4 regions of the Paenibacillus sp. FSL K6-2524 genome follow, and region 3 is predicted to be linked to each of the others. Evidence: riboswitches for the same ligand, from Rfam matches in the RefSeq annotation. Region 3 holds a riboswitch; each other region holds the start of a gene.
What was found. A riboswitch is a leader RNA that binds a small molecule or an ion and turns the genes downstream of it on or off. The one in region 3 is predicted to bind cyclic di-GMP.

Region 1 (4,352 bases), 100 kb from region 3:
AATCCATAGTAGATGAAGTCGAATTTACCCATGATCAGAATGATCGTTTATATGGAATTGGTGGTTATAACGCATCCGAGGGTTCGGCGGATGGGATATTGTTAGGAGATACAATGATTGTCCGAGGCGGACAGCAAGGTCATCCCGGAGCACCGCTAGTATGGAGCAGCGCAGGATATGGTCTGTTAGTAGATACTATAGATGCTAGGTACAATAATGATGAGGGTATTATCTCGTTCAGGAATACTTCAAGGAAAGGTGTGCACTATTACGTCCTCATAGGTACTCCTGCGGCAATGATGAGTACGGTAGCAGATATTAGCGGAACACCTCCATTATTTCCGAAATGGGCAATGGGTTTTATGAACAGTGAGTGGGGGATTGATGAGCAAGAGCTTCTACAGGAAGTGTCCACCTACCGTAAGAAACAGATTCCCATCGATAGCTTCACACTCGACTTTGATTGGAAGGCTTGGAGTGAAGATCAATATGGTGAGTTTCGCTGGAATGAAGTGAAGTTTCCAAGTGGATCATCGGGAGAACTTAAACAAACCATGGATGACCTGGGAATTAAGTTGACCGGTATTTTTAAACCACGCCTACATGTAAATACAGAGCAAGGCAAATATGCATCCGAACATGACTTCTGGTGGCCCGGCAAAAAGAATTATTTAGACTATTTCTCGCATCAGGCAGTAAACGATCTCAATTTTGATAAAGAAGAGGTTCGTAAGTGGTATTTTGAGCATACGAAGCAAGCCTTTGATACAGGAATCATCGGTTATTGGAATGACGAAGCGGATGAAGGTTATACGACAATGCAGTTCATCAATATGCAGAAGGCACTCTACGAGGGACAAAGGGAATATTCCGACAAAAGAGTCTGGTCGATTAATCGGAATTATTATCTTGGCGCACAGAAATATGCCTATGGGTTATGGTCGGGTGATATCACTTCGGGTTTTGACACGATGGCGAATCAACGGGAGCGTATGTTAACCTCGATTAACGTGGGTCAATTCAAATGGGGAATGGATACAGGTGGTTTCCAAAGTAATCCGGAACCTGACAACTATGCACGTTGGATGCAGTTTAGTGCTTTTACTCCTATATTCAGGGTTCATGGCCAACAGGATATGCAGCGTCAACCCTGGTACTTCGGAGATACGGCGGAAGCGGCGGCGAAGGCGGCCATCGAGTTAAGGTATCAACTTATTCCTTATATTTATTCTTATGAACGGATGACTTATGAAACAGGAATTGGACTAGTAAGACCGTTAGTGTTCGATTATCCGCAAGACCCGCAGGTTGAGAATGATGTCGATTCCTGGATGTTTGGAGATTGGCTGTTGGTCTCTCCGGTGGTGAGTCAGGATGAAGCTGTAAAGTCGATCTACTTACCTCAAGGGCAGTGGATTAATTATATGGACGGCACGGAGTATCAAGGCGGGCAAACAATCACTCACCAGGTTGATCTGACAAATTGGTCCGATATCCCGCTGTTCATTAAGCGTGGGGCAATCATTCCGACCCAGCCCGTAATGAATTACATTGGTGAGAAGAAGGTTGATATTCTAACCGTAGATGTATTTCCGGATACATCTGAGACATCATTTATCTATTACGATGATGACGGCGATACCTATAGTTATGAAACAGGTCAATACTTCAGACAGCAACTCTCAACGCAGGCGAAAGCAGGTGAGCTTGTCTTCACAACCGCAAATAAAGTGGGGACGTTCACTCCAGACCTGGGATATTATCTGGTTAAGTTTCATGGTCTTGCTGGAGGGAGCATGACTTCAGGCGGGTCCGCATTATCTGAAGTTAAAGATGTGGCAGCTCTTACGAACCAAGCCGGTGAAGGTTGGGCACACGGAACAGATCAGTATGGTGATGTAACGTACGTGAAGATTGAGGCAGGATTCTCGAAGAACATAAGTGTAAAATAAGCAAAAATAGCAGACAAAAGCCTAGCTCAAAAGCGTCCCTTTGTCTGTTTTTTTTATTTGTTATGAACCTTTAAGTCGGAGAGGATAAGAATATGATTAGGGAATTGGAATCAACTTTTAGGTGTTGGGAATTTGTCGAAAAATCAAACTTTTATTCTGGCACATTAATACAACAGTCGACATCAATAGAATTCTTCCATGAAGGCTATAGAAAGGGCTAATAAAATTGAATGAAAACGTGAAAATATGAAACTATTTGTGAAAATATTCACTTTAATAGAGCAATTGACAATTTTAGGGGTGTAAGATATATTTGTCCTGTGATAGTTCCCTTATACTGGATTAAGACAGATTAATATGATCAATATCACGAAAGTATGACTGCGCTAACGACAATTATATATTTTGGCACACTAATCGAAAGATTAGCTCGCAAAGCCTCGGAATCTAACAGTCTTTGACTCATGATCGTCCGGCTGCAATTAACATCGTTAATGCAGCCGGACTTTTTTGCGTTCCGGGGAGCTAAATCCATAAACTAAGGAGGAAGATATGAAACGGGGTTTGAAACTTGTAGTAACGTGGCTGTTTATAGTGTCAGTGTTCGCAGGATTTATACCAGGTACCCTGCCCGTAAGTTCAGCGGCAGCATCGAATGAATTAATCTGGCCCAATCCGGGAGCGGTTAATCTGACAAAGACGGCTGAACCTACAGGGACACAGGGTCAATGGAAAGTAACGTTGACAGTTGAGGGCAAGAATATTCAGAGCACTTCGGATGTTGTATTGGTTATGGACCGATCCGGAAGTATGGACGGTAGTCGGATGACCAAAGCTAAAGAGGCTGCGAAGAAATTCGTCGACAATTTGTTAATTAAAGATTCGAAGACAAGAATCGCTTTTGTGTCCTTTGGCGAGGGAGTAACAACTGAATCTGATTTTCAAGGAACAGCAGGAAAAGAGTCTCTAAAGACTAAAATTAATGGTATTTCTGCTTCGGGAGGCACCAATATTCAGGCAGGGATCAATCGTGCCCGTACGTTATTGAATGGAAGCCAAGCACAGAATAAGGTCATTGTCCTCTTAAGTGATGGAGAACCGACGTATAGTTATAAGGCGGGTAAAGCGACAGCTTATAATTGGCCAGATAACAAATTTAAATTTGCTCTTTCAGATTTTGATTACAGTAAACAACTCGGTTCAGGTGATGATTATGCGTTATCTGAGGGCTTTTTCGGAATAGGCAAGGAAACTTATAAAGTAAATGGATTTGACGTAAAAAACAATGGTATTGGCACTATCTCAGAGGCTAAGCTAGCCAAAGATGGTGGCATTGGTATTTATTCCATAGGGCTTGAAGTTGGGGACAGTGCCAATGCAAAGTATGTACTGAATAACACCCAAAATAAGGGCTATTACGAATCTAGCAGTTCTGAACTGAACAAAGTTTTTACAGAATTGTCTAGCAAGATTTCGTATGCAGCACAAAACGCAAGAGTTATCGATCCGATGGGAGCTAAGTTCGATAAGATCGATGGTCCTACGGTATCGCAAGGAACAACTTCTTGGGATAGCAAGTCAGAGACGATAACGTGGGAAATTGGTAACATTGTTGAGGGTTCCCCTGCAACAATGAGCTACATCGTTAAAATGGATAATGATGCAGATCCTAATGTGTTGTATCCGACCAATAAAGTAACGACAATGAGCTATACCGACGTCAATGGTAAATCCACATCGAAGAACTTCATAGTACCTGAAGTGAGCTTCGGTAAAGGTTCCATTACCGTCAGAGGATATAGCGTCAATGCGGACGGTCTACCAATCAATGCAGACGGAGTCGTTGTAGAGAAACCTGAGTTAGCAGAACAGCTATACAACGAACCGTTTATTGTAAATGGAAAACCAGCGCTTGATATCAACAAGGACTATGATGTAACGGCAAAAGCTGTTGATGGGTATCAGCTCAATGTTGGTACAAGTCCAACAAGTGTGCAGCTGACTACTAAGGCGCCTTCTCCAACCATCTGGTTTGGATATGTGAAAGCCCCTAAAGTCCCTTATACACTCAAAGTTGTATATAAGGCTGGCGACAACGTACTTGAACAGTCTGAGCCAATCATTATACTTCAAGGAGAAGCGGTAGATTACAGCAGTAAGGAATTTGTAGGATATCTTTTCAAGAACGTGGAGCTAAGCCCGGAAAACAGCGGCTTAACCTCGAAAGATGGGCACGTAACTGGAAAGATGCCTAATAAAGACGTAACTATCACTTTTAACTATGAAGCTATTGCTCAAACAGTAACTGTGAAGCACATGGAAAAAGGTACGACTAATGTACTCGCTCCTGCAACCACTCAAGAGGGAAAAACGGGAGAAACTATTACACTCAAAACAGTG
Region 2 (4,352 bases), 5.0 Mb from region 3:
GCCTCTCAACATACTGTTCCTGTCTTGTTCACGATACCATCTTATCATGAAAATCGTGCAAATGGGGTGCATAATTGGTGTATATTGGGTGCGATCCCATACTCTGTTCGGTGCATGTTCAGTGCAAAATGAGTGCAACAAAGTTGTTTTGAAAAAGAATTTCTAATCGGATTCCTTATCCTTCGGCTTGCGCCACTTCAACAAGTGCTCTATATGTTGGAGTAAGAAAGCCACTTCATCCTCTGGACAGAACTTTAATAATTGGTTTAACTGCTCCAACGGCTGTAAGCGAGGCGATTGGTCAAATGAAAACAATTGATGCAATTCGATCCTCAAGCCATTGGCGATCTTTTGTATATTTTCTAAGGATACATTTTTCAACCCGCGTTCGATTTGTCCGATATAATTGGGATGCAGATCCGCTCTTTCGGCAAGCTGCTCCTGCGTCAACCCCAGTTTCTCCCGTAATGCGCGAATACGTTGACCAAAAACTTCCCGTATTGATAACAACATGACCACCACCTTATGCTTTCAGCTTATAAGGTGGATTTTCACAAATGAACACACGATAAGTTCCCTATTTATAAAACCAATAGTGTCTGTTATAATGAATTCATCTACTTGGTTCTACTGGAGTTAGAAAAAAACGAACTCAGAAAGATTAGACCTACAGCTGAGGAGGCCCTTATAATAGAGGTTGGGGTTATATCTTGCATTTTCATTTTTTTTCTGTTCACCAAAAGAAGATGCGCAGTGGCATCTTCTTTTGGAATCCGATCCTTTACTTTTCATTAAACGGGTCATAATCCAATAATGCTGCACGGTTTTTAATTTTGCGGTATATCTTTTGCAATATTCGCTTCCGATGATAGAAAAATGCACGGCGCGATAATCCTAAACGATCCATGGCGGTTGAAAACGCCAGTTGATCTTGATATCGCAGTTGAACGAATCGTCTTTCCTCTGGGGTGAGAGCCGAGAAAGCGTATTCGATCAATCCGATTCTAGATTTAAGAAACGGTATTTCATGCTCGGTGATTTCCAACCGGTGAATGACTGTCCGAAGTAACGCGTCGTTGGGATGACCGTAACCATGGATCGCAACTTCATGCAATGCTTTGGTCAAGCCCGGAATATACTCGAGCTCTGTTTGAACGTACTCCAACTGTGCTTTCCAATCCACATAAGCCATTAACCAAGTCTCAACTTTTTCGTAAGGGGTTATCTGTTCGGTTGGCAACATATGTCATTCCCCCAATTCCCTATCCGGCTAATCAGACATAATTCACACTCCGTTTCTTTTCGACACATGTCGATCATCCTTTCATCCATCATTTCAGGGACAACCCAACGGTGAATGAGAAAAAAGAACTACGTTAAGTTTGTCCCCTTCGTAACACGACAGACGCTACTTGTCCATTGCACCATCCTTTAGTTGCTTCGCCACAAATCCCTCCTATTCATAGTGGGCAATTTTTCACTACTCCTACCCCACCTTATCCCTCATTGTACCCATTTCCGATGACATTCGGCAGGGTGATTTATTAATCACCCTTAGATATGCTATTTTTGTCGAATTGAATCGCATTTTGTCTCCTATATGAGCTTCGTGTTATTTATTGTCCGTAAAACCCATTAGACCAAGCCGTATTGCCTTATCTGCTGCTTCTTTGATCGATTTTGTACCGAGCTTTATCCTTATATGACGAACGTGGGTCTTCATCGTATTTGATGAAATACCCATCAACTGAATTAACTTAGGCTGGGAATGGCCTAAACTGATTAATTGAAGCACTTCTATTTCAGTCATGGTCAACTTACAACGAAGTTCTTGATGCTTCAACCGGGTGAGTTCCTCGCGCAGTACCTCCGATGCTTTCGGGTGTAAGGATGAACTGCGGTGATACGCTTCCCGAATTGCGATGACGATGTCTCGCATATCGGCATTGCTTATAAAGTTTACCGCCCCGACTGTAATTGCCTCGACGATCACTTCAGGATCTGTACTCAAGGCCGTGGCAATAATGGGAATATCTTTTTTTGCGAGAATGTCCTTTATAGCTTCTAGCCCATCCCGCCTCGACGGCTGGAGCGATGCATTCACCACAACAACATCCACATCCAGCTGTAAACCAGCTCGTACCGCCTCTTCTTTTGTGACGGAGATGTTAATGAGATGAATATCCATCGCTTTTTTGAGCAATCCTGCAAAGCGGCGGCACCATTCCTGGTCGCTATCCACTAGCACAACTCTAATATTCCCTTTACCAGCCATCATAGGCAATTTCGAATGATATTCTGCTTCGGATATCTTATTCCCCTCCAATTCTGCAAAAAACAAAAACACGACCCCATAGGCCGTGTTTGGCAAATTGGGTAACCCGGCGGTCATCACTTGAACAGTGAGAAGATCCGTGGCTTTGCGTCACTGCCTTTCGACAGTTTTGCCGTTTTCCATATTGAGTTGCCGTTCAACCGAAAATCCGATTTAAACTTAGGAACGATTTCATTTGGTTGACAGCACATAATCGCCCTTTCCCACTTTCTCAATCAAGGTGGAAATATCTACTCTTCACGTTCACGACGCGATATTTCTTAAATCGCGCGATCAGAGTATTTTTATTTAGATACAAAACTTTCATTTATCGGAGTCTTCTTCTTTTCGCTTCTTAGAATGAGTCTTATTTGTCTTTAAAATAACAAAAGAACAGATGATTAAACTAATATAAATGACACTAATCATCAAAAGTCCAAATACATTGGAATTCAAAATCGCCCCCCCCCCTCTAAATTAAAAAATTATTCGAAGGTGCATTTCACCACTTTACTCAGAGTAGTCATTCGAATTCCTTATGTTACTGGACAAGGCAACCCCACCCAACCGCTTCACATTGCATCTCCCATCTTTCACATGAATGGATAACTATTCATCATCTGGTCGATCCCATTTTTTAGAGTACGCTTTACTTGTTGCCCAGATGGTGATCCATATAATAAATGCGGCTACTCCAAAAACCGCGATATAAACGAGCAACATACTGACACCTCCAGAGAAGATTGATTAATACCATCGGTTTGACTGCAATTTGATAAATAGATACACCATAATTCCCAGTACAATAGCGGTTATAATAAAGCTGAAGATCAAAAGGACATCACAACCTTGTTTGCTGAAATAAAGGATACGATTGTTGGAACACTTTTTTATTATCCGCCCGACAATCATGGCAACCGTTTGATTTCCGATATTGTCCAGAAACCGTTTTTGTCGAAAGAATATGAATAGCCTTTGAGATACACGTGACCTTCTGACAAGTCAAACAAAAAACTTTATTCTTTAAATTGTTCATTGTCTTCTCCTCTCGCTTACATGTACGGTCTGAGTCATCCTCATTGTGTAATAAAATCAGCTTCAGTATATCCAAGAGAAAGGAACAATGGTTTCTGAAGTGTATCATTATCCAACAATATGGAAATACTTCGGGCTTTGAGTTTTTGGAAACGACGAACAAGGGAATCGACGAGTGCTCTTTCAATTTCGGAGTTTTGGTCATTCCCTTCGACTGTAATTCGGTAAAGTAGTCCTTGCTGATCCCGAATGTTCCCGATAATGACTCCAATTATTCGGTTATTCTTCTGCTCAACCACGATCAAATCGCTATCCCAATAAAGTTGTTTAGCGAAGACGGTTATCGTTTTTTCCAAGAAGACGGCCGAAAGGTTGTTTTCAAGCAAGGTCGAAACTTCCATATAATCCTGTAGTTGAAACGTACGAACAACCATATCAAACAGCTCCTTGTTTCATCTTAAAGTGGATCACTATATGCAAAAAAACCAATTCTTCTCCCCTGATACAAAATGTTTCGTTTTGGAATGTGTAGTTGTTTCGCCTTTTCCAAAGCAAATACGACGCTCTCGCAATAACCTGTACAAGATCCCAATTCATGACGAATGCCGGTCGTTTGCTTCAAAAGAATGATCGAGAACCCCTCTCCCTTTTGCTGAATATGAATTTGACTCATTTCATACACTTCCGATCTGAACCTTGCTGTTCATGAATCCTGGTATCGAGTGTGTTAATCACGCTCATTAACTGGTTATTAAACATGTTTTTGGTCATGAAAAGCAGATCACATAAAAGAGGATCTTGCACTGAATAAACGACGCGAGTTCCAGCCTTCATTCCTATTACGAGATGCTTTGCTTTTAAAACACCTAAATGTTGGGATACTGTTGAACCTTGACTTTGTAAACGCGATTGAAGCTCATTGACACCTTTCGGTCCTTCACAAAGTAACTCCAAAATCTGCAATCGCATCGGATGAGCCATAATCTTAAAAACATTTACTCTG
Region 3 (4,352 bases):
TAGGTAACATGTTATTGCTGACCTCACCATACTCCCGCTCACTCACAGCCATACGGTGCCCGATCTCATGCGACAAGCCCCAACCTGGATTCGTCGTGCTGAGATCCTGTAGCATCAAGGGTATGGTTCCACTTTGAATGCCGGTATGGTCACCTGCTGCATACATCGCACCATACGGCTGCATTAATCTAATATTCTCCCGAATAAGCTTGGCATCATGGTTCTCACTACGACCATCAAGGCCAAAGTAATCAAATAATCTATTGATCCATACATCATAACCCGTTAAAGTAGCCATGGGATTTAGATCTTTCGTTATAAACTCATTGTGGGCCAAGGTAGCCGTACCCGTGAAAATAATACGCTCACTCACCATTTCGACGACATCAATCATTTCACGGTCACTAACGTTCGGATGTGCTGCTTTGTCTGCGTCTAATCTTTGTTTATACGCGGTTAAGAAAGTTTTAAATTCGGCTGGATCGGTATCCTTTGTCATCATCGGGAATCGTTCTACACCTTCAAATCGAAGGAGAGGCGCTTTGCCTTGCTCTTCCGGCGTATAAGGATTAACGATATAAACAGGTCCACCTTTCGTTACATCATGGGCATATGCATTGTTGGTAGTAGATTCAGGCACCACGATCGTATTTTTCCCAGCACGCAATTGTACACCCCTTGCCCAGCTATTCCAAGAACCTTCTTGCTGCGAAAAGATTAACGAAGGTACTTTAGCGGTAGAATCGACATCCACATAGACGTTGATCGTATCGCCGGGCATTGCCACAAGTCCAGTAGGCTGGTTATTTGTGCCCATATTAAATCTAAGATTTTGCTGCGCATGCTTCTTCATATCGCCATGTTGTTCAGCTGTAATGATCATACCTTCGGTTTGTACCTCACCATTTACGATCTTCATCGCCAAATCCAGTTGATCTTTGAGCTGAGGATATAATGGGTGTGCTAAGGCTACTTTCTCTAGCTCATTGATTTTTGCAACACTATTGTATTCGGGAACTACCGAACTCATCGTTCCATCAGTAAATAGGTCACTTACCGTATCACTCACTTGATCTTGCTTGTAAAATCTAAATTCAGCCACAAACGGTCTGTTAATATTAGCTTTTGTGAACTTAAACTTAATTCGCTTAAACTTCGTTGGCTCAAACTTAAATTGCAGAAAATCATTTGTACTAACTGCAGTTCCGCTAGAAACAAGTTGGAACGTATCTCCTTTACTCGTCTCGGATGCATAGATCTCGAATGCCTCCGGGAATCCCTTCCGATTATCTCTAGCTAGAAAGGCTACTCTGTCCAGCACTTCAGCATTCGTTAATTCAAATACAACTTCATTCGTGAAGGTATCATCATTGTTTTTATTCGTTTCCCAATGTGTATTTGGCTGATCATCCAGCATGTATTCTGGTTTCGTTCCCGGGTAGCTTCCGCCATTAGTCGTTACTTTGGACACGTTCGAATTCGGCATACGATAGGCTTCGCTATAAGCTGCTTCATATTCCGTGCCATAACCTTTAAGGGTGGAAACCTTTGCTGTAGTTGATCCTATTGAATTGCCTGAGAGAAGTATTCTTGCATTCTCGATCTCCGCTTGAAATTGAGCGTATAGCGGATGTGACTTCACTTCATTCTCCAAAGCTATTAATTTGTCTAATGTATTAAACTCTTCGCTAACTTGACTGTATGTATCATCCGTAAATAAGTTCTTCATCTGATCTGATACGGCATCTTCTTTATAGAAAGAAAACTCAGCCCCACTTGCCCATTCTTGATTCGCCTTTTTGTATACAAATTTGATTCTCTTAAATGTTGCCGGCGCAAATTTAATTTCAACTACGTCGCCTGTTGAACCTTTATATTCACCCGTCGATACCAATGTGTAATCATCGCCTGAGTCCGTCATAGAGCTATAAATTTCAAACTCCTCAGCAAACCCTTTGCCCTTTGCACTAGATTGTCTAGCAGCATACACGATTCTATTTAATGTAGTTGATTCATCTAAAAGAAATACGACCTCATTCGTAAACGTTGAAGTATTCGGTTTACCTGTCTCCCAGTGCGTATTCATATCTCCATCGATCGCCTTGTTTATAGGAGAACCTGAATAGTTACCACCATTATTCGTGATCGATTTAATATTTGCATTATCCATTTTAAAAGCTGTGTTGTAAGTATTTAAGATTTCCTTCCCGTACAAATCGAACGGCTTAACCGATGCTAAGCTAGATTGACTAACCCTACTCTCTAACACATTCTTCGTTACATTAGCGTTATGTATTTCACTTGCTAAAGCATACCCAACTTCACTCGACATACTAACTAACAGCGCTGCAGATGTGACGATTGCAATCATTTTCTTCATACGTTCTTCCTCCTGATGAACGATAGTTATGACGAATGACCTAAAAAGGCGCAAAAAAAACTACCCTAAGAGTAGCCCGATTGCACACAAAGTCTATTAAAAATGAAAACTCCACTTTTAATAAACTTTAAATAACAAAAAGAATATTACACTCTTTGGCAGCTGGCTGACATCGTCACTAAACTTGATTAACTTTAGTCCCTTTAGCTTTGCGTCCCTACATTTCCATAGGTTTGCCTATTCAATTTTAAGTACATTCTCACAGTAACATATCAAAACATCACACCGCATGGTCAGTTGGTATGATATCGTACTAGGTAATTTACATTAATTTTGATGCATTTTCATTCATTATTTTCATGGTTTCCAAGAGATTTTGATATAGGTACTGATACTTTAGATATAGGAGACATTAAGTGCACGTTTATAGTTACAACTTCGAAAAGAAAAAAATGTTATAATTTGGGTGAACTATCGCCACTCCCATTGACGGCATAGAATAATAATATAGGAGGTCATGTAGATGAGAAGGATTGTGAGTTCTTTTCTTATATTATTTTTGGTTATAACAATGACAGCATGCGGAAATAAGGAAGCTGAAGAATCGCAAGTTTTCAAAAAGGAAAAAGACAACTTATCATTAGAAAATGTAATAGAATTATCTATAAAGGGTAATGAACTTTCATGGAAAGATTTTAAAATATACGATAGCACTGATATTGGTAGTGGATTATATATTCAGCACTATGATATTGATGAAAAATATTATCTTCTTATCGGTGGTGGCAGCATAGATGAAAAACCTATGTACATTCGTTTGGTAAAAGCAAATAATTCAGATGACTATATTGATATTAGAACAGACGATATAGATGAGTTTATTTCTGAGTAAGTTGATGTCTTATTTAAATTACGCTTGATCCTTACGATATAACTCTCGACTCTTATAGCCCGCCTGAAGAATCATCTTCATTTCTTCTCTACGCTTGGCTCTTGTTTCTTCTTGTTTCGCACTATAGACATACCGTGCCCAATCTTTGCGGTATCCTGGAGTAAGCGATTGATATATCGCAAGCAGCTCAGGCGTATCCTCCAAATCCTTCTCCACACTTGGAATCAGGGAAATATAATCATCTACTCGTTGACTTGATTGCGAAGAAGTTTGGTTTCTACCTCCAGCGTCCTCTTTTAACCCAACAACGGTAAAGACATCATCCAACCCCACCATACGTGCAAATTTAATATTACTTGTCCCTACATATCCACTCTCATCGCTTCCTATACCATCCAGTAAATCGTCCCGATGAATGTACGTGGGATAGACTTTGTTTCCCTTTTTAGGGTATGCCGCAAAGAGATAGCCATTCTTGTTGAGGTGCTGATGTTCAATCACGCGATCAACCAGTTCCTTTAAAGACTCCAGATCTAACACAAAGGCAAAAATCAGATCATACCCATGCTCCTTGAGCGTTGTATCATAGTCTGCCAATTCGACCAAATAACCGCTTCCTTCAGGTTGATTCAATACCGCTACTTGGTCGTACTTATGTAAATTCAACTTTTCTACGATCGATTTAGCCATTACGCTTCGCCTCCTATAGGTATTCCGATGTTCTTTTCTTATTAATTCATACTAATTATATCCCAAAAAAATCAAACTATATAAAGAATCAAGAACCCTTATCACCATAGATTGGCCCATTAGTCTGTAATTACATTTCATGTTTTTGTGTTTGTCCATAATAAGTTATACTGAGTAACAGTATGAAGTTTATGACGTAATCAACTTACTCGGAGGGTTATTATGAAATATAATTTTGACCATGTTATAGCTAGAGAGAACACCAACTCATTAAAATGGGATCGGACGGTTCTTACAAAAAGACTGGGTTTTGATGCAGACGGAATATTACCACTGTGGGTTGCCGATATGGACTTTCGTGCTCCTCAGCCTGTCATTGATGCTTTAATA
Region 4 (4,352 bases), 6.0 Mb from region 3:
GGCCGGATGATAAGGCAATACGATCACGGAACCGCCGCACGGTCTCCTCCAGCATAGCAGGAACATTCAAAGCGTCAGGCAATACTGTAGACGTATCATTAAGTTTGTCATACGCATCCTTATCTTCTTCCGTAAGAATAGGAATGCTTGCTATAGCAATGCTGTCATCGACCAGCGAGGTTTGAACAATACATTGATAATGACCTGCGAACTTACGAATCGTACTCTCTTTGAATAAATTTTGATGATAGGAGATATCAATCGTCCATTGACCATCTCCTTTGTTCACATACCAGTTTAAGCAACTAGGTGCGTAGGTTCTGTCTACTCCATATAGGGTCTCTATAATTGGAGAATGTCCTATAATGTGCTCAATTTCACTTAGGGATAGAGGAGTAGAATGTTCTACTTTGAGCTTAGCGGATAGCTGCTGGTACAGCTTTCTAAAGGAAATGTTCCCGTTAATAACCATCCGTACTGGCATCAATTCTCCGTTACTTCTTTTTACTCCAACAATCTGGTCTTCTTCTCCACTCATTCTATAAAGGAATATAACATAGCAGGTTAACATCCATGTCTGCAAATCGAAATGTCCCTCAAAATGACCCATTTGATCTCTGCTAACATCCAGTATAAAAGTCGTTCGCTTAATCTCTGTAACGGATAGATGTTTGGGATAATCAGTGAACATATTCCATCCTGACAAAGGTGGTTTGAACTCATTGATCCAATACTCTTTGGTCTTTTCTGATAACAGTAGGGTATTCATCGGTATTTGCTCCTTAGCTCATCTATGCTGATCTATAATTTCAGTCCGGCAACAAGACTCTCCAGCTTCTCTGAAATTTGATTCATTTGCTGTGCAGAATCTACAATTTTATTGGATGAAGAACGCTGCTCTAAAGCTCGTGTCTTGATTTCATCGGATACAGCCGCATTTCTCTCTGCCAATTGGGCAAGTTGTTTGATCGCTGCTGTAATTTGCTCCGTCTCTGCAACCATCTCTTCCGTTGCCGCAGATACCTCCTGAATTTGACTCGTCACCGCATCTGTAGCCATCAGAATTCCACCAAACAATTCACCCGTCTGTTGTACAATGTTGATGCCGACCTTAACATTCTGCTCACCTTCATTGATTGATTTAACGGCTGTCAGGGTTTCCTGCTGAATGTAATGAACTAAATCTGTAATCTTCTTAGCTGAGTTACCAGACTGTTCCGCAAGCTTCTTCACTTCATTAGCAACAACTGCAAAACCTCGTCCGTCTTCACCTGCTCTAGCCGCTTCAATGCTGGCATTAAGCGATAATAGGTGGGTTTGCGTAGCGATATCTGTAATTACCTGCACAATTTCCTCAATCTCACCAGAACGTTCTTGTAAACGTTCAATGGAAACGACGGAATCCATTACAGATTGATGAATAGAGTTCATCTGGTTCATTACTTTTACGACATTGTCATTACCTTGCTCCGATTGATCTCTCATTTGCAGAGAAGCTTCGGATACGGAGGAAGTGCTTCCAGCGATCGTATTGACCCCTGAAGTGATTTCCTCAAGTGAGGTTACCCCTTCCGAGATGGATTTGCTTTGCTGCGATACCTTCTCAGAGATCTCCTCAATATTTTCGGTAATAGCCAAAGAGTGCCCATGATTTTCTTCCATTGTTGTCGATAGCACTTTAGACTGTTCTGCAGATTGAATGGAAACCGACTTTATCGTTGTTACTAAAGTATTAATATTGGCTACGGTTGAGTTAAACTTCGCATTTACCTGACCAAGCTCATCCTGACTTGTCTTTAACTGCACGCTAAAATCACCCTGGCTAAGTTTATCCAGAGCTTGCATTAAATCCTTAACTGGAGCGAATGTACGTCTGGTAGTCCAGAACTGGAATATCAAAATTAAGATAATGGTTATAATCAGTGCAATTGTAGTATATTTCAACAAATCCTGCTTACCTTTCAAGATCAAACTAGCGTCAATATCCATCCCCATATATGCAAACACCTTGCCCTGCTCATCCTGAAAAGGATAGAACACGGTTAGCCAGGTTCCATAATCATCCTTATAAGGTTTAGTAAAAGTAATCTCTTTGGTCTTAAGTAGTTCCTTTACTCCTTCAATATGAAAATCTACTTGTCCCAGATTATCACCCAAATTCAAGTCTTCTCCAGCAAACATATCCAGAATGGCTGTTGGGAAAGCAATCATCAACGTCTTGTTGCCTTCTACAATCTCTGAGCCAAAGATATATCCTTGGGCAACATTAGGATGTGTCGCTGACAATTCATCAAATATTTCAGTTACTTTCTTCTGGATAGCTGAATTTCTGTCCGTACTAGCCATAGCTTCGGCCGCTTCTGCGGGGGTGATTTTGTTCTTCCAAGCCTCCATGACTAGCTGTGAATCAGATTCCAGTTGATTGGTAAGAACCTCGCCTTGAATATAATAACTAGCTGTAATTAAAATAGCTCCCGTTAAAACAACAGAAAGACTAGCCAGTAGCATGTTCTTAAAAACAATACTTCTGTTAGTCACAATCTTGAATACATTATGTAACTTCATTTTATGTCTCCTCATTCGTATCTTAGTATGAATCTATTTGAATCTATTATGTAGGTCTTGATGGCTAAACCTTCATCACCATACCTATTCCCCCTTCAATGTCTAAACTTCTAATATTCCGAGAACAAAAAAAATGACCCATAGCAAAAAAACACCATAGATCACCAATTTTTGTGCAACTGGCTGACATCTCCCACCAAGGTAGGAAGGAAGTCCCTATAGCTTTGCGTCACTACTTTTCAGTAGTTTTGCCGAAATATTTAATTATTTGAGAATAGATTGAAAAAAATAGTTACAAAAACAAAGATAGTTCTATTTTACTTCATTCCCCTAAACTATTCCATATTTAAAAAATATACTAAAGGAATTTTATGGATTTAACTCGGTGGGTCAGCACAAAGAATCAATCTAACTCACGGTACGAGGTCGTTCTAATCTACTGATACCTGGTATATTGAGCGTTGCCCATTGCGGGCGTAAGTGATCAACCTTCACTACCACAACGGTCATATCGTCTAGAATGAGATTTTGCTGATATCGAATGACTGAATCTAGCAGGCGGTCAGCCATCTCCTGGGGCTCTTCCTCTTGAATTTCTTGGATCAATCGTTTGATCCACAATTCCTTATTCACAGCGTGACCTGGAGCATCATAAATTCCGTCTGTCATCATAATCAGTGTGTCCCCCGGGTATAATTGTACGGTTACCAAGTCAATCTCAATCTCCTGTATAATTCCGATGGGTAAATTGCTGGCTGATACAGGAATCACCTCTTGCCCACGCTTGATGAAACTTGGCGAGGATCCAATCTTCATAAATGTAGTCCGGGCAGAATATTCATCGATCAATGCCAGGTCCACCGTGGCATAAATCTCATCCGGTGATCGCAGCATCAGAATAGAATTGACCGATTTGATGGCCAGGGTCTCATCCATACCGGATTGCAACAATTGTTCGAGAATATTTAGAGCAGTACTGCTCTCCATCCTCGCCCGCTCCCCATTGCCCATACCATCACTGATCGCTACCGCGTAGGTGCCGTTTCCAAGCTCCATGGCACTAAAGCTATCACCTGAAAGTAAATCGCCACCTTTAGCTGCACCCGCCACCCCGGTAGTAATCTCATAGGTCTTGGCTGACCCAAAAGTAACACATGCAAGGCCTTCTCTTCCGCCAAGCGAAGTTTCATTGATAACTGCAATATGTTCAACTAGAATATCCGACAATAACGGAGCTATAATCTTCCGGCATTCGTCGTACCCACGAGTATAAGCATGTACAATCTCGATCTCTACGTTCCCATGATCCAGATTAACAATATCGATACTTTGGATGGATAGACCCATCTGCTCCAGTGCTTCCCTAATCTGTTCCTCCTGCCGATACATCGCTTGTCCTTCCCGCTTAATCTCCTTGGCCAGGTCTTCCATAACCTGCGAGACACCCGAGAGCTGCTCAGCCACAAGCTGACGACTATCGTATATTTGCCGTTTCCAATGCATATCATGTTGATAGAGGCCGTACTCATGCTTCATCACTTCTAATACTTGCTCCGTCTTGGAGCAAATTTTGCCCCACTTTGGAGGGAGCTGCTCCTTGCTCAAATTCGGCTTATCTTCAATCATTGTCATCATATCGGTCATATATTTATAGGTTTGATAGAACTTACCGTCCCAGCATGAATTGCGGCGAAAGCAGTTCCCACAAACTTCTTCCGTCACAGAATTCATGAAGTGCTCCATATCCCTGTTATGTCTCGCCATCTCACCAGAACCTGAGGTAACCC

Region 1: it holds a riboswitch for cyclic di-GMP, as region 3 does, so the genes downstream of both, NST85_RS27725 (MucBP domain-containing protein) here and NST85_RS28185 (NPCBM/NEW2 domain-containing protein) in region 3, are expected to answer to the same signal.
Region 2: it holds a riboswitch for cyclic di-GMP, as region 3 does, so the genes downstream of both, NST85_RS04945 (helix-turn-helix transcriptional regulator) here and NST85_RS28185 (NPCBM/NEW2 domain-containing protein) in region 3, are expected to answer to the same signal.
Region 4: it holds a riboswitch for cyclic di-GMP, as region 3 does, so the genes downstream of both, NST85_RS00295 (methyl-accepting chemotaxis protein) here and NST85_RS28185 (NPCBM/NEW2 domain-containing protein) in region 3, are expected to answer to the same signal.

Annotation. Positions count from the first base shown of each region.
Region 1 covers NZ_JBBOSP010000001.1:5,963,340-5,967,691, reverse strand. The annotation lists gene NST85_RS27730 (glycoside hydrolase family 31 protein) at 1-1,952, shown strand, start outside; cyclic di-GMP riboswitch class I at 2,350-2,436, shown strand; gene NST85_RS27725 (MucBP domain-containing protein) at 2,505-4,352, shown strand, end outside.
Region 2 covers NZ_JBBOSP010000001.1:1,116,266-1,120,617, reverse strand. The annotation lists gene NST85_RS04955 (helix-turn-helix domain-containing protein) at 163-513, opposite strand; gene NST85_RS04950 (hypothetical protein) at 782-1,243, opposite strand; gene NST85_RS04945 (helix-turn-helix transcriptional regulator) at 1,613-2,392, opposite strand; cyclic di-GMP riboswitch class I at 2,373-2,459, opposite strand; gene NST85_RS04940 (GNAT family N-acetyltransferase) at 3,391-3,783, opposite strand; gene NST85_RS04935 (hypothetical protein) at 3,807-4,022, opposite strand; gene NST85_RS04930 (ArsR/SmtB family transcription factor) at 4,019-4,352, opposite strand, start outside.
Region 3 covers NZ_JBBOSP010000001.1:6,066,682-6,071,033, forward strand. The annotation lists gene NST85_RS28185 (NPCBM/NEW2 domain-containing protein) at 1-2,380, opposite strand, end outside; cyclic di-GMP riboswitch class I at 2,535-2,628, opposite strand; gene NST85_RS28190 (hypothetical protein) at 2,904-3,272, shown strand; gene NST85_RS28195 (YdeI/OmpD-associated family protein) at 3,291-3,962, opposite strand; gene NST85_RS28200 (MalY/PatB family protein) at 4,185-4,352, shown strand, end outside.
Region 4 covers NZ_JBBOSP010000001.1:59,767-64,118, reverse strand. The annotation lists gene NST85_RS00300 (non-ribosomal peptide synthetase family protein) at 1-769, opposite strand, end outside; gene NST85_RS00295 (methyl-accepting chemotaxis protein) at 802-2,565, opposite strand; cyclic di-GMP riboswitch class I at 2,737-2,828, opposite strand; gene spoIIE (stage II sporulation protein E) at 2,974-4,352, opposite strand, start outside.